4 regions of the Maritalea sp. S77 genome follow, and region 4 is predicted to be linked to each of the others. Evidence: predicted binding sites of a transcription regulator. Region 4 holds the regulator's gene; each other region holds the start of a gene.

Region 1 (3,196 bases), 450 kb from region 4:
AGTTCACCATTGCTCAGGGTGGCCACAACTTGTGGCAATCCGTCTTGCTCGCGAACCAAAATAATGTCCGCCCGATTACCAGTTTCCAGCGTGCCGCGATCTGTCAGATGCATCGCCGCAGCAGGGTTTTTGCTGATCAATGCCCAGCTCTGCGCCAGCGACATGTTTTTGCGTTTCGTCAACGCAAAGGCCGCATTGATCAGCGAGGGATAATGATAGTCAGACGCCAAAATGGTGCAGAGCTCTTGCTTCGCCATATCTGCAGCATTCAGTGAACCGTTATGGCTACCACCGCGCACAACATTTGGCGCGCCAAAAACAGCATGTTCGCCATGGCTATTGGCGTCATGCAACGCCTCAAGCGTCATCGGAAATTCACTGATATCTGCGCCCAATTCGCGGTAATAGGCCCGGTTCTCTTTTGTCACATCATCATGGGAAAGAATAACAGCACCTGATTGTTTGGCCTGTGCAGCAAGCTCTGCAACCGCCGCAGGCACTTCTGCGCGCCGTTCGGCCATGCGATAAACCATAGCCACATATTCATCCGGCGTAAGGCCACAGCGTGAGGCCCACCCGGCAAGTTTTGTGAGGTTGCCGCTCTCAACGCGCTCGATTGTCGACGTCGTATGGTCATTAAAGGCGAGGGCAGGGGTTGGCTTCTGTGCCAACCAAGCCGCAACATCACCCACAGCATCAAATGCAAAGGTCTCCCAGCGCAACTGCACCCGGTGGTCAACCCGAAACTTGCCACGTTCCGCTGCCAGCGCCGCCATAAACTTCTTGGCATTGTCCAAAGAGCGCAAGCCCGGCTCCCAAGAGATGGTTAGCCCATGATAAGCAGTTGTGATGCCATTTGCCGCCAACTGTTGATCTGTGTCTTGAAAGGCCAAGTCGAGATCAAAGCTCACACTAGCCCGCGGCATGATGCTGCGTTCAAACGCATCCCCGTGCACATCAATAATCCCAGGCAAAACCAAAAGCCCTTCGGCGTTCAAGCGTAACGCATCACCATCAACCTTAGCCGCAGCGATATGCCCATTATCCGTCCACAAATCAGCGCGTACAAGCTCGTCATTTTGCAAAACGGTGCCGTTGGCAATGTAAATAGGGCGGGCAACTTTGGCGGCAGTAGAATTCATTTTTATATGTCCTGATCGGTGGCGTTGAGGCGCTGCCTTAGTGTGCCCACATGTCATCTATGTGACGAAAATATTCATTTCGACTTGTCATATCGCTGACATGTGGCTGTTATTTTTCGGAGATATCGCATTGCTATTCCCTCGCCATCGAAAATGAACATTCAGGGGAATATAATGTTTCGTTCAATGGTTGCGGGTGCATTGCTCGCGGTAACATCTAATGTTGCAATGGCAGCGGACATCACCTTCGCAGTGACCGATGTTGAAGGCTTGGAACAGCTCGAGCAAGAGTTTGGCGCAGTTGAAGCCGCATTGGAAAAATCAACTGGCTTGGAAATGGATCTTATTCCAGTAAGCTCACGCACAGCCGCCGTTGAGGCCATGAATGCTGGCCAGGTGAACTTTGTTCTCACCGGTCCCGCTGAATATGTGGTGATGAAGGAATTGACCGACGCGCAAATCGTTGTGGCGTGGCAGCGTCCAGACTATTTCGGCCAAATTGTTGTGCTTGCTGATGGTGACATCTCTTCCGCGCAAGACTTGAAAGGCAAAGTCGTGTCTTTCGGCTCTGTTGGTTCAACGTCACAGCAGCTTGGGCCAGCGCAGGCATTGGCTGACCTCGGTCTTAAATATGGCACAGACTATGACGCGCAAATCATCAAGCGCAACGTTGCAATTGAGGCGCTGATCCGTGGTGACATTTCTGCCATCGGCATGAACTTCGGTCATTTGCAAAAAGCTCGCGAAGCCTACCCAGAAGTTGCCTTCAAAGTGGTTGCTCGCGGCCCAGATTTGCCAAACGACATTTTGGTTGCGTCGGCTGATGTAGATGCAGACGTGCTTGCCAAAGTCAAAAAAGCATTCGTTGAAGATGGTGCGGCTATCATGGAAGCTGTGCTTAAAGGCGAAGACAACGACAAATATGCCGGTGGCTTCTTCCTCGGTTCAGTTGATGATGCCGATTATGATTATGTGCGCTCAATGTACAGCACCATCGGCGTTGACGGCTTCTCAGGCTTCGTTGGCGACTAATATGAAACTCCCAACTTTGGGGGACAGCGCATGTCGATAACAGATATGCATCAAGATTTGACAGGGAGCGAACGTATCGCTCCCCGTTCAGATTCTCCCCACCCAAAAACCGTCAAAACGTCACCGCTGATTTCCGCGCAAATGCTCACCAAGCAATATGGCGCGGCGCAGGCAGTCTTTTCCAATTTGGATATCAACATCTCCGAAGGCGAAACGGTTGCACTGATTGGATCCAATGGGGCAGGGAAGTCGACCTTGCTGAAATGCCTGATTGGCCTTTTGCCCCATAGCGGCGGCCAGGTCAGCGTTTTGGATGAAACCTTCTCTGGCCGACCACAGGCAGCGCAAGCCCGCAGAATCCGCAGCGATATTGGTTTTGTGTTTCAAAAACATTGTCTGGTGTCCCGCGCCACTGCGCTCACCAATGTGGTGCATGGCATGTTGGGGCGCGCAGGCAGCTGGCGCGGCTGGCATCAAGCAATCGCGTCGCCCGCATGGCGCCAAAGCGCGATGGAAGCACTGGATTCTGTGAATTTGGTGCATAAGGCGAATGAGCGTGTGGATCAGCTTTCCGGTGGGCAGGCGCAGCGCGTGGCAATTGCCCGCGCCCTTGTGCGCAAGCCAAAGCTTTTCATCGCAGATGAACCCGCTGCCAGCCTTGATCCAAAATCCGGGCACGATGTGATGCAGCGCTTTGTCAATCTGTCAAAGAAGAACAACATCACGCTGATGTTCACCTCCCACGATATGCAACATGCCCTGCAATATGCAGACCGGGTCATCGCGCTCAAAAACGGGAGCATCTTCTTGGACCAAAAGAGCGACGATCTCACCGCTCAAGATTTAAAAGGTGTGTTCAGTGGTTGATAAAACAATGAATCGCCGTGTCGAGCTGCCACAACTAGATCGAATTGGCAAAGTGTCGGCCATTCAATTCACCCTTTGGATTGTGGTTGGCGCGATCATCATCAGTTCGATCTACAATGTCAGCCCATCGCCACAACGGGTGGCAGAAGGCGTGC
Region 2 (3,196 bases), on a different contig from region 4:
TATTGTCGGCCTTTGGATTGATGGTGCCTTTTTCAACAATATAACGCACAATCACGTCGCGGTTGGTATCTGGACCAACGAAGATGATCACATCGTCGCCCAAGCCTGGGAAGCTGCCGCCGCCTGATGCGCGGTAATTGTTGGTGGCCACTACGAACTTCTGATCCATATCGATCGGTTCGCCATTATAGCGCAGGTCGACAATGCGTGAGGCATCAGGATTGATTGCATCGCCGCCACGTGGTGGATATTTCGATGGCTGTGAAATATCGATTTTGTAGGTCACGCCATCGATCACATCAAAGTTGTAGGATGGGAAATCCAAATTGATGAGCTGTTGATCAGCGGAACCTTTTTCCACCTGATTGAAGATGCCCGCCGAACGCTCAAGCCATTCTTTAACGCCACGGCCATCAATCAACACCGCACGCACGGTGTTTGGATAGAGATAAAGGTCAGCTACGTTTTTGATGGCGACTGGGCCAACTGGCACGTCAGTGTAATAATCCGGGCCGCCACGACCGCCAGCTTTAAATGGTGCGGCTGCGGAGAGGATCGGCAAGCCTTCCCACTCAGTGCCACGCATCATTTGCTCGGTGTACCAAAGCTGGGCTTGAGAGACGATTTGCACAGATGGATCATCGGCAACCAGTGCAAAATAGGAATGCAATTTTGCTTCGGTTTCGCCCACAGCGGTCCGTACATATTCAAGCGTATCGTCATGGGTTTTTTGCACAGATGCCAGAACGGCAGGCACAGATTCGACCAATGGTTTCACTTCGCGCTCAACACGCTCATAGATCGGACGTGCTTCTGACGTGTGAGAAATGATCTTCCACTCATTGCCGCTTTTCTCGATTAACAAATCGATCAAGCCCATGTGTGAACCCCAGAAACCGGGCATCACAGAAGGTTTGCCTTGAAGGGTGCCTTTGGCGGTGTCTACGCCATCGATGCCATCATATTGTGAGCTGGGGAACACATTGTGGTGGTGCCCTGTGAACACAACATCGATGCCTTCAACGCCAGCGAGATAAAGCGAGGCGTTGCCCATCATGTCGGTTTGCGGCTCGCCATTAATGCCAGAGTGGGACAGGGCAACGATCAAGTCAGCGCCTTTTTCTTTCATCAAAGGCACATAAGCTTCGGCCGTTTTTACGATGTCGCGGGTCATCACTTTGCCGTTCAGGTGCTGGAAGTCCCACACCATAATTTGCGGTGGCAAGAAGCCGATAAAGCCGACTTTGATGGTGTGCTTTTCACCTGCGCCATCCATCACTTCTTTTTCAAGAATTTTGAATGGCGACAGCAATGTTTTGTCTTTGGTTGGGTCTTCGCCCAACACGGTGCCCATCACAACGTTGGCACAGACGAATGGGAAGCTTGATCCGGCCAATGCTTTTTCAAGGAATGGCAGGCCATAGTTAAATTCGTGATTGCCGACGGTGGCCACATCATAGCCCAATGTGTTCATGGCGGCGATCATTGGGTGCAAATCACCCTCTTTAAAGCCCCGCTCATAGGCCACATAGTCGCCCATCGGGTTGCCTTGGATCAAATCGCCATTGTCAACCAACATGGAGTTGGTGGCTTCGGCGCGAATGTCTTCAATCAGTTTTGCTGTGCGGGCCAAACCCATCGTGTCGTTGGGGCGGTCAGCATAATAATCGTAAGGATGAATGGCGACGTGAATATCTGTCGTTTCCATCAAACGCAAATGGGCTTGCGCATTGTTGGCCATTGCTGAGAATGGGTGCATAGCAATCATGGTGCCGGCACCTGCCGCGCCTGCTAGAAACGCGCGGCGAGAAATTGAGTTAAAGTGTGACATTATTCCCTCCATGGAATAGCGAAGTAAACACATCGAAACTGGCGCCTTCTTGCCGGGCACCTTTGACGTTTCGATGACGGAATGATGTATGATTTTTGACAATTTGGTCAAAAATTTATTCTGGCCCGGTGGATAAGTGGACAGGGCAGAGAAAAAGTGGCAATTAAATGAACCGGTTAATCAGGGGATAAAAATTATGAAATGGCGTGGTCGGCGGCGAAGCAGCAATGTTGAAGATCGGCGTGGGCGTTCTGGCAGAAGTCGTGGACGTTCTGGCTCGCGTATGCGCATTCCAATGCCACGCGGTCGCGCTGCGAAGGGCGGTGGTGGTGGCCTTGTGATGCTGCTGGTGGTGCTTGGCATCGCCTGGATGATGGGCATCAACCCGCTCAGCCTGTTGAGTGGCGATGTTTCGGGAGGGAGCACCTATAGTCAGCGGCCAAGCGATAATTTGCCAATGCCCAATGCTGGACAGGACGATTTGCTCGACTTTGTGGCGGTAAATCTGGCAGAAACCGAAGATCTTTGGACGCTCGTTTTTGAACAGAATGACCTGACTTATGTGGCGCCAAAGCTGGTGTTGTTTGATGGACAAACCAGCTCACCTTGTGGCGTTGCCAGCGCCCGCACCGGGCCGTTTTATTGCCCGGCGGACCAGAAGATTTATCTCGACCCAGATTTTTACCGACAGCTGCGTGACCAATTTGGTGCGGGGGGCGATTTTGCCCAAGCCTATGTTTTGGCGCACGAAGTTGGCCACCATGTGCAGCAATTGATTGGCACCTTGCCGGAGTTTAACCGCCTGCGGGGGGCGTTGGCGCAAGAAGATGTGAATGCCTATTCCGTGCGGATTGAGCTGCAAGCTGATTGCTATGCGGGGATTTGGGCCAATTATGTAGGTGAGCAGAACTTGCTGGAACGTGGCGACATTCGCGAGGCGCTGAATGCGGCTGAGCAAATTGGTGATGATACGCTGCAAAAACGCACCCAAGGCTTTGCGGTGCCCAAGACATTTAGCCACGGCACATCTGCCCAGCGGATGGAATGGTTCTCGCGCGGTTATGAAACCGGGAATGTGCAGGCCTGTGATACCATTGGTTGATAAAAGTTTAAGGATTAAGCTTAATAAAAGCTAAAGATGGCGAGCGGAGGCGAAGCGGGCGATAATATGCGGTGACTGAGAAGGAACCGACAATGCCTGCTTCCCCTTTGCAAAATGCGCTGCCAAGTGGCACCGAACGCGATGTCACGTTGGATATTTTCCGCGCCGTGGCCATCTTGCTTGTGATCCTATATCAGTACACAGCGCGTTTGCCGGTTACTGCATTTGGTGCAACGGAGCCTTTGGCTTTGCCGATCGTTTTT
Region 3 (3,196 bases), on a different contig from region 4:
ATCGATCTGGTAAAGCGCTTCGACACCAAAGTGTTTTTTGGTGATGCCCGCCGGGCCGATCTTCTGGCTGCGGCTGGGGCACGTGAAGCGCAAATATTGATCATTGCTATTCACAATCCCAATACCGTCACCGAAATTGCGGCAATGGTGAAAAAGCACTTCCCACACATCACCATTTTGGCACGGGCGCGAGACCGCAACCACGCCCATGAATTGTTGGATGTTGGGGTGAAAGATTTTGTGCGCGACACATTCCATTCTGGCCTTCAGCTCGGCATCAAGGCGCTGGTCGCGCTTGGCTATGAAGAGCACCGCGCCCACCGCTTGGCCAAAACCTTCGCCCGGCATGATATCAAGATGCTGCATGAAGCCTATGAGATCAAAGATGATATGGAAGCCATGATCGGCCATGCCCGCACAGCGAAAGAATTGCTGGCGCAAGTTATGGAATCCGACTTGGTCGACCTGGACCCCGCCAATGCCACCAACTGGACATCTGAAAAGAACACGAACGACATAGAGCGCGAAAACAAAGCCCGCTCTCAGGAATAACCCAATTGACCTTTTTCGATATCGACCCCCACCTCTATATGGTGGCGGCTCTCAGCATTTTTATGGTCTCTTTGTCTAAGTCCGGCCTGATCGCCGCCTTGGGCATTGTCGGCGTGCCCTTACTCACCTTGGTGATGCCTGCGCGCGAGGCGGCGGGCATGATGCTGCCCCTACTCTTATTTATGGACGCTATCGGGTTTGTCGCCCTGCGCAAACAAGTGTCTTGGCCCAACTTGCGTATTTTGTTGCCAGCGGCGATCACCGGGATCGTGCTTGGGTGGGCGTTTTACGCTTTCATTTCAGAAGCGATGGTGCGGCTGATGATTGGAATCATCACGGTCATCTTCTGCCTTGATGCATGGTTGCCACTGCGCAAAGCGCTCACTGGCCTGCCACCTTCAAAACCATGGGGCTGGTTTTGGGGCTCGCTTGCCGGGTTCACCAGCTTTGTAAGCCACACAGGCGGCCCTCCCTTCCAAATCTATATGCTGCCCCAACGCCTTTCGCCTGTGCTCTATGCCGGCACAACGGTGATCTTTTTCACCACGGTCAATTTGGTCAAATTGATTCCCTATGCCGCGCTTGGCCAATTGTCTGTCAGCAATCTAACACTCGCCGTCAGCTTGCTACCCGTAGCTGCGATTGGCATGGCCGTCGGCATCTTTTTGGTGAAACGCATCAATGCGAACCTATTTTATCATATCGCCTATGTCTTTGCATTCCTGCTGGGGTTGAAACTGCTATATGACGGGCTGATGGCCTTTATCTAGACCCGGCTTGGCGCTTAAAAAACAAAAAGGCCGCGGGGCTTCCCGTGGCCTTCATTCATCCAAACGCTTAAAGTTTATTGGACTTTCACTTACACTACTTATTGACGCGTTTGCGCCTGCAACCTCGACATTTCATCTTTCAGCTCGAGCTTTTTACGCTTCAGCATGCCGATCTTGAGTTCGTCAAGTGCCGGTCGCTGCATCTCTTGATGAATCTCATCATCAATAGATGCATGTCGCCTTTCGAGCGCGTTGAGGTGGGAAGTTGTGGTCATGAAGTCTTCCTTTCTCTCATATGAACGAAGGAAGTGTGACAAAAAAATGAAGGCCTGTCCAATGGCAATTTTGTGGCGATTTTGTTCAATTTTTTGCACATTTGTTAAAACTCAGTGCAATTGATTGAAATATGAGGTAAAATGCTGGCGTATTGCGTAACCACCGAACAGACGGTCATTCTGTAATGATGCATTTAACCACCGAACAAAAAGCAAAAATGGGCACTGAATTGGCGACAAAACGCCAAGAGCACAAAGATCTAGATGCGTCCATCAATGCTCTTTTGGCCACTGGGTGCCAAGACGCGATGATGCTGCAGCGGCTGAAAAAGAAAAAGCTGACCATCAAAGATCGCATCACATATCTCGAACAGTTCGTGATTCCCGATATCATCGCCTAAAGGCTTACTGTTTCGCTGCCACGAAAGCTTGCAAATCCGGCGTTATTGGGCTAAACGCCTTTTTTGACATTTTGCGAGGGGCTGAAATGCCAACCAACCCGCCAATTGCCATCGTTATGGGGTCTCAATCAGACTGGGCCACCATGCGCCATACCGCTGATACGCTCGATCAACTTGGCATCGACTATGAAGCGCGCATTGTTTCCGCACATCGCACACCGGATCGCATGTATGAGTTTGCCAAATCTGCAGAGGATTTGGGCTTTAAAACCATCATCGCAGGCGCTGGCGGTGCTGCCCACCTGCCCGGCATGGTCGCTGCATTGACCCACCTACCCGTGTTCGGTGTGCCCGTGCAATCCAAAGCCCTATCTGGCAAGGATAGCCTTTACTCCATCGTGCAAATGCCCGCAGGCATTCCTGTTGGCACTTTGGCCATCGGCCAAGCAGGTGCCACAAACGCCGCGCTTTTGGCAGCGGCCGTGGTCGCCTTGTTTGATGAAGATGCCCGCGACGCGCTGATAGCCTATCGCAACGCCCGCACCGAAGCGGTCAACGAGTTTCCAAAAGACGAATAATATGAACAACCAACTTCAGCCCGGCGCAACCATTGGCATTCTTGGCGGTGGACAATTGGGGCGTATGCTCGCACTCGCCGCCCACCGATTGGGCTTGAAGGTCCATATTTTTTGCCCGGATGCGCAAAGCCCTGCGTTTGAGGTGACACCGCACAAAACCGTGGCCGAATATGGCGACATGCAGGCCCTTGAGCAGTTTGCCAAATCCATCGATCTGGTCACCTATGAATTTGAAAATGTGCCCGCCGAAACGGCACAAGCCATTCTAGGCTTTAACGTGCCACTGGCACCTGGCGCCAAAGCGCTTGCCACCGCGCAAGATAGGTTGGTGGAAAAGAACTTCATTGAAAGCGCTGGCGTGCCTGTCGCGCCGTTTGCCAATGTGGAAAGCCAAGCAGACTTAGAAAACGCTGTGCAAACCATTGGATTGCCTGCGGTGCTGAAAACCCGCCGGTTCGGCTATGATGGCAAAGGCCAATTGTTCTTGCACAAGCCCGAAGATGTTGTTGGCGCCTTCAAAGAGCTGGGCGAAAACCCTTGCGTGTTGGAAGGCTTCGTGGCCTTTGACCGCGAGATATCAGTCATTATCGCCCGCACAGCCAATGGCGAAATCGCCGCCT
Region 4 (3,196 bases):
ATTGCTATGAACGCGCTGGCGGTTGTGCTGCGCAAACGTTTCGAACGCCGTTGGTAGGCCGATATTCGGCCCCACCACACATATTGAGGTAGATAATGAGTGTAGAAGCAAATTTGGCCACCGCCACAACGCACGCACCTGCTGCGAACAAGGGCAAGGTGAAAATGAGCGGCAGCGGCGTCAACGTCTTTTACGGTGCAAAGCAAGCGCTGTTTGATGTGGATTTGAACATCTATGAAAACCAAGTGATTTCATTGATCGGCCCATCGGGCTGCGGCAAGTCCACCTTTTTGCGTTGCCTAAACCGGATGAACGACACAATTGATGTGTGTAAAGTTACCGGCAACATCATTCTGGACGACCAGGACATCTACGACAAAAATATCGACGTTGTAGAATTGCGCGCCCGCGTGGGCATGGTGTTCCAAAAGCCAAACCCATTTCCCAAAAGCATTTATGAAAACGTGGCCTATGGCCCGCGTATTCACGGGATGACCCGCACAAAAGATGAGTTGGATGAATTGGTCACCTCTTCTTTGCGTCGCGCAGGCCTTTGGGAAGAGGTGAAAGATCGCTTGGATCAGCCAGGCACAGGCCTTTCCGGCGGTCAGCAGCAGCGCTTGTGCATTGCGCGTGCTATTGCAACGCAGCCAGAAGTATTGTTGATGGATGAGCCCTGTTCAGCGCTTGATCCAATTGCGACAGCGATCATTGAAGAATTGATCGATGAACTGCGCGCCAACTTCACCATTGTGATCGTGACCCACTCCATGCAGCAGGCCGCTCGCGTAAGTCAGAAGACAGCGTTCTTCCATTTGGGTAAACTGATTGAAGAAGGCCCAACAGACCAGATTTTTACCAACCCGATCGACAAAAAAACACAAGATTATATTACTGGGCGTATCGGGTAATATTTAGCGGCGAGAGATTTAACAATGGCAAATCCAGATAACGAACATATCGTCACATCTTACGAAGATGAACTGACTTCTTTGACCCGCGCAATCTCAGAAATGGGCGGCATGGTTGAAGTGGCCATCACCAATGCGACACAGGCGCTGGTCCGGGTGGACCATGAATTGGCCAAGCAAACAGCCAATAGCGACAAGCGCGTTGACGATATGCAGCGCATGATTGATGAGCAGGCCGTGTCCATGATCGCACGTCGCCAGCCAATGGCGGGTGACTTACGCCACATTGTTTCAGCCATTCACGTGGCCAACGATTTGGAGCGGATCGGCGATATCGCGAAAAACTTGGCACGTCGTACCTTGCATATCGATAGCCAGCGCGTTTCCAAGCAGCTTTATAATGGCGTGCGTCACATGTCAGACCTATCGTTGCAACAGGTTAAGCGGGCGCTTGATGCGTTCACCGCGCGGGATTCAAAAATCGCAATAGATGTGTGCCGCCGCGATGACGAGGTAGACTCGCTCTATATTTCACTGTTCCGCGAATTCCTCACCTATATGATGGAAGATCCGCGCAACATCACTGATTGCACCCATTTGTTGTTCTGCGCCAAAAACCTAGAGCGTGCAGGCGACCACGCGACCAATATCGCAGAGGCAGCCTATTATCTGGAGACAGGTGGCAATCTCTACAACGATATTGAGAGCGGCAAGGTCTCTTTGGGATAGTCTTAAAATTGCGAGGATGGGGTTATGTCACCACACATACTGATCGTCGAGGATGAAGCCGATCTGGCATTAATGCTGCGCTATAATCTGGAAGCAGAGGGCTATAAAGTCTCTGCTGCTGAAAGTGGCGATGAAGCTGATTTGATCATGCGGGAAGATGTGCCGGATCTCATCCTTTTAGATTGGATGTTGCCTGGTCTTTCCGGCATCGAGTTGTGCCGCCGCTGGCGCACACGCGAAGAAACCCAGCGCACTCCCATCATCATGATGACTGCCCGTGGCGAAGAAGAAGAGCGGGTGCGTGGCCTAGCTACTGGCGCTGATGATTATGTGGTGAAGCCATTCTCTGTGCCTGAACTTCTGGCCCGTGTGAAAGCCTTGCTGCGTCGATCAAACCCTCATCTCACTGCACAAAGCCTTGCTGCAGGCGATATTGAGTTGGATCGCGAGACCCACCGCGTGCGCCGCTCTGGCCGCGAGGTACATCTCGGCCCAACCGAATATCGTTTGCTGGAATATCTCATGCAAAACCCCGGCCGCGTCTATTCTCGCGAGCAGTTGCTCGACGGTGTTTGGGGCCATGATGTCTATGTAGACGAACGCACCGTAGACGTACATGTCGGTCGCCTCCGCAAAGCCATCAATCGCGGCAGATCCAAAGATCCAATCCGCACCGTCCGCGGCGCTGGCTATAGCTTTGACGAGAAATTCGCCACCGCATAACCCGCCTTCGAGATATTAAGTTTGGGGGAACATTTGCACGCTGATCCCTTATGGTTTCGCGAAGGGATCAGATTGGGGCTACGTGATTGGGTTGCGCTGGGAAGCTTTCAGAAGCCTTCCAATTTATCACTCAAATGACTCCGTCCACGCGAAATTTATTTAAAGAGCAAGTCGCGGTATGATTGCATTTCTTCCGGATAGCTCAAAAGTTCCAATGTCTCAGCTGCTTGTTGCACATCTTGGCGCAGAGAAGGGAGGGCGTCTTGATCATCGGTCATAACCGCCAATTCAACAAATGAGCCAAGACTTGCCACCTGATCAAGCGTGACATGAAACTTATCAAAAAAGTAGATATCGCGACGCTTTTGAATTTGTCGCTTCTCTTCAAAGCCTAAAGATTTAAGCATCGCCAATGCTTTGTCATAGTCGGCAAGGTCCATGGCCACGCACTCGTCCTTTGCAGGGCCCTTCGAAATCCAAAGCACCCGTCCAGAGGGTTGCATATGCCGAAGGGTTTGAAACTGGCCGTTTGTTTCCAAACGCCCATCGGGTAAATCAAGAAACACATCTGTTTCGACATTCCCAATTGTGAAGGGCGTTGCCGCCAATCGTTTCAGCCGGTCTCGAACTTGGTCTAAATCAACAACCCGGAACTTCCGTTCCACCTCAAAGCGGCCCACAAAATGGTCGCCGGGATCACACAACATCCCCTTTGTTTCCAAAGATTCAGCGCCTTGTTCCATTTGTAATCCCTTTTCGTCTTCGAGATTTAGCGTGGATTGCCAAAATATCTACAGATGCCTAGTCAACCTGTCGCTTTTGCCTGTTTAGCG

Evidence for each region. Region 4 encodes PhoB, which activates phosphate uptake and scavenging genes when phosphate is short. Its sites were predicted from a motif close to TGTCATNNANCTGTCAT; they were not measured.
Region 1: a site for PhoB is predicted at 1,228-1,244, ahead of ACP15Y_RS04295 (PhnD/SsuA/transferrin family substrate-binding protein). Genes of this name have one in related genera too.
Region 2: a site for PhoB is predicted at 1,894-1,910, ahead of ACP15Y_RS09270 (bifunctional 2',3'-cyclic-nucleotide 2'-phosphodiesterase/3'-nucleotidase). Genes of this name have one in related genera too.
Region 3: a site for PhoB is predicted at 1,622-1,638, ahead of ACP15Y_RS13720 (YdcH family protein). Genes of this name have one in related genera too.

Annotation. Positions count from the first base shown of each region.
Region 1 is NZ_JBNAGG010000001.1:907,179-910,374, reverse strand. Features, by position in the region: gene ACP15Y_RS04300 (alpha-D-ribose 1-methylphosphonate 5-triphosphate diphosphatase) at 1-1,142, opposite strand, end outside; gene ACP15Y_RS04295 (PhnD/SsuA/transferrin family substrate-binding protein) at 1,317-2,174, shown strand; gene ACP15Y_RS04290 (phosphonate ABC transporter ATP-binding protein) at 2,205-3,041, shown strand; gene phnE (phosphonate ABC transporter, permease protein PhnE) at 3,034-3,196, shown strand, end outside.
Region 2 is NZ_JBNAGG010000002.1:315,965-319,160, forward strand. Features, by position in the region: gene ACP15Y_RS09270 (bifunctional 2',3'-cyclic-nucleotide 2'-phosphodiesterase/3'-nucleotidase) at 1-1,831, opposite strand, end outside; gene ypfJ (KPN_02809 family neutral zinc metallopeptidase) at 2,028-2,933, shown strand; gene ACP15Y_RS09280 (acyltransferase family protein) at 3,026-3,196, shown strand, end outside.
Region 3 is NZ_JBNAGG010000004.1:132,355-135,550, reverse strand. Features, by position in the region: gene ACP15Y_RS13730 (monovalent cation:proton antiporter-2 (CPA2) family protein) at 1-552, shown strand, start outside; gene ACP15Y_RS13725 (sulfite exporter TauE/SafE family protein) at 558-1,322, shown strand; gene ACP15Y_RS13720 (YdcH family protein) at 1,421-1,597, opposite strand; gene ACP15Y_RS13715 (YdcH family protein) at 1,786-1,998, shown strand; gene purE (5-(carboxyamino)imidazole ribonucleotide mutase) at 2,085-2,576, shown strand; gene ACP15Y_RS13705 (5-(carboxyamino)imidazole ribonucleotide synthase) at 2,578-3,196, shown strand, end outside.
Region 4 is NZ_JBNAGG010000001.1:1,359,485-1,362,680, reverse strand. Features, by position in the region: partial or broken gene pstA (phosphate ABC transporter permease PstA) at 1-57, shown strand, start outside; gene pstB (phosphate ABC transporter ATP-binding protein PstB) at 96-911, shown strand; gene phoU (phosphate signaling complex protein PhoU) at 936-1,640, shown strand; gene phoB (phosphate regulon transcriptional regulator PhoB) at 1,665-2,363, shown strand; gene cyaB (class IV adenylate cyclase) at 2,519-3,106, opposite strand.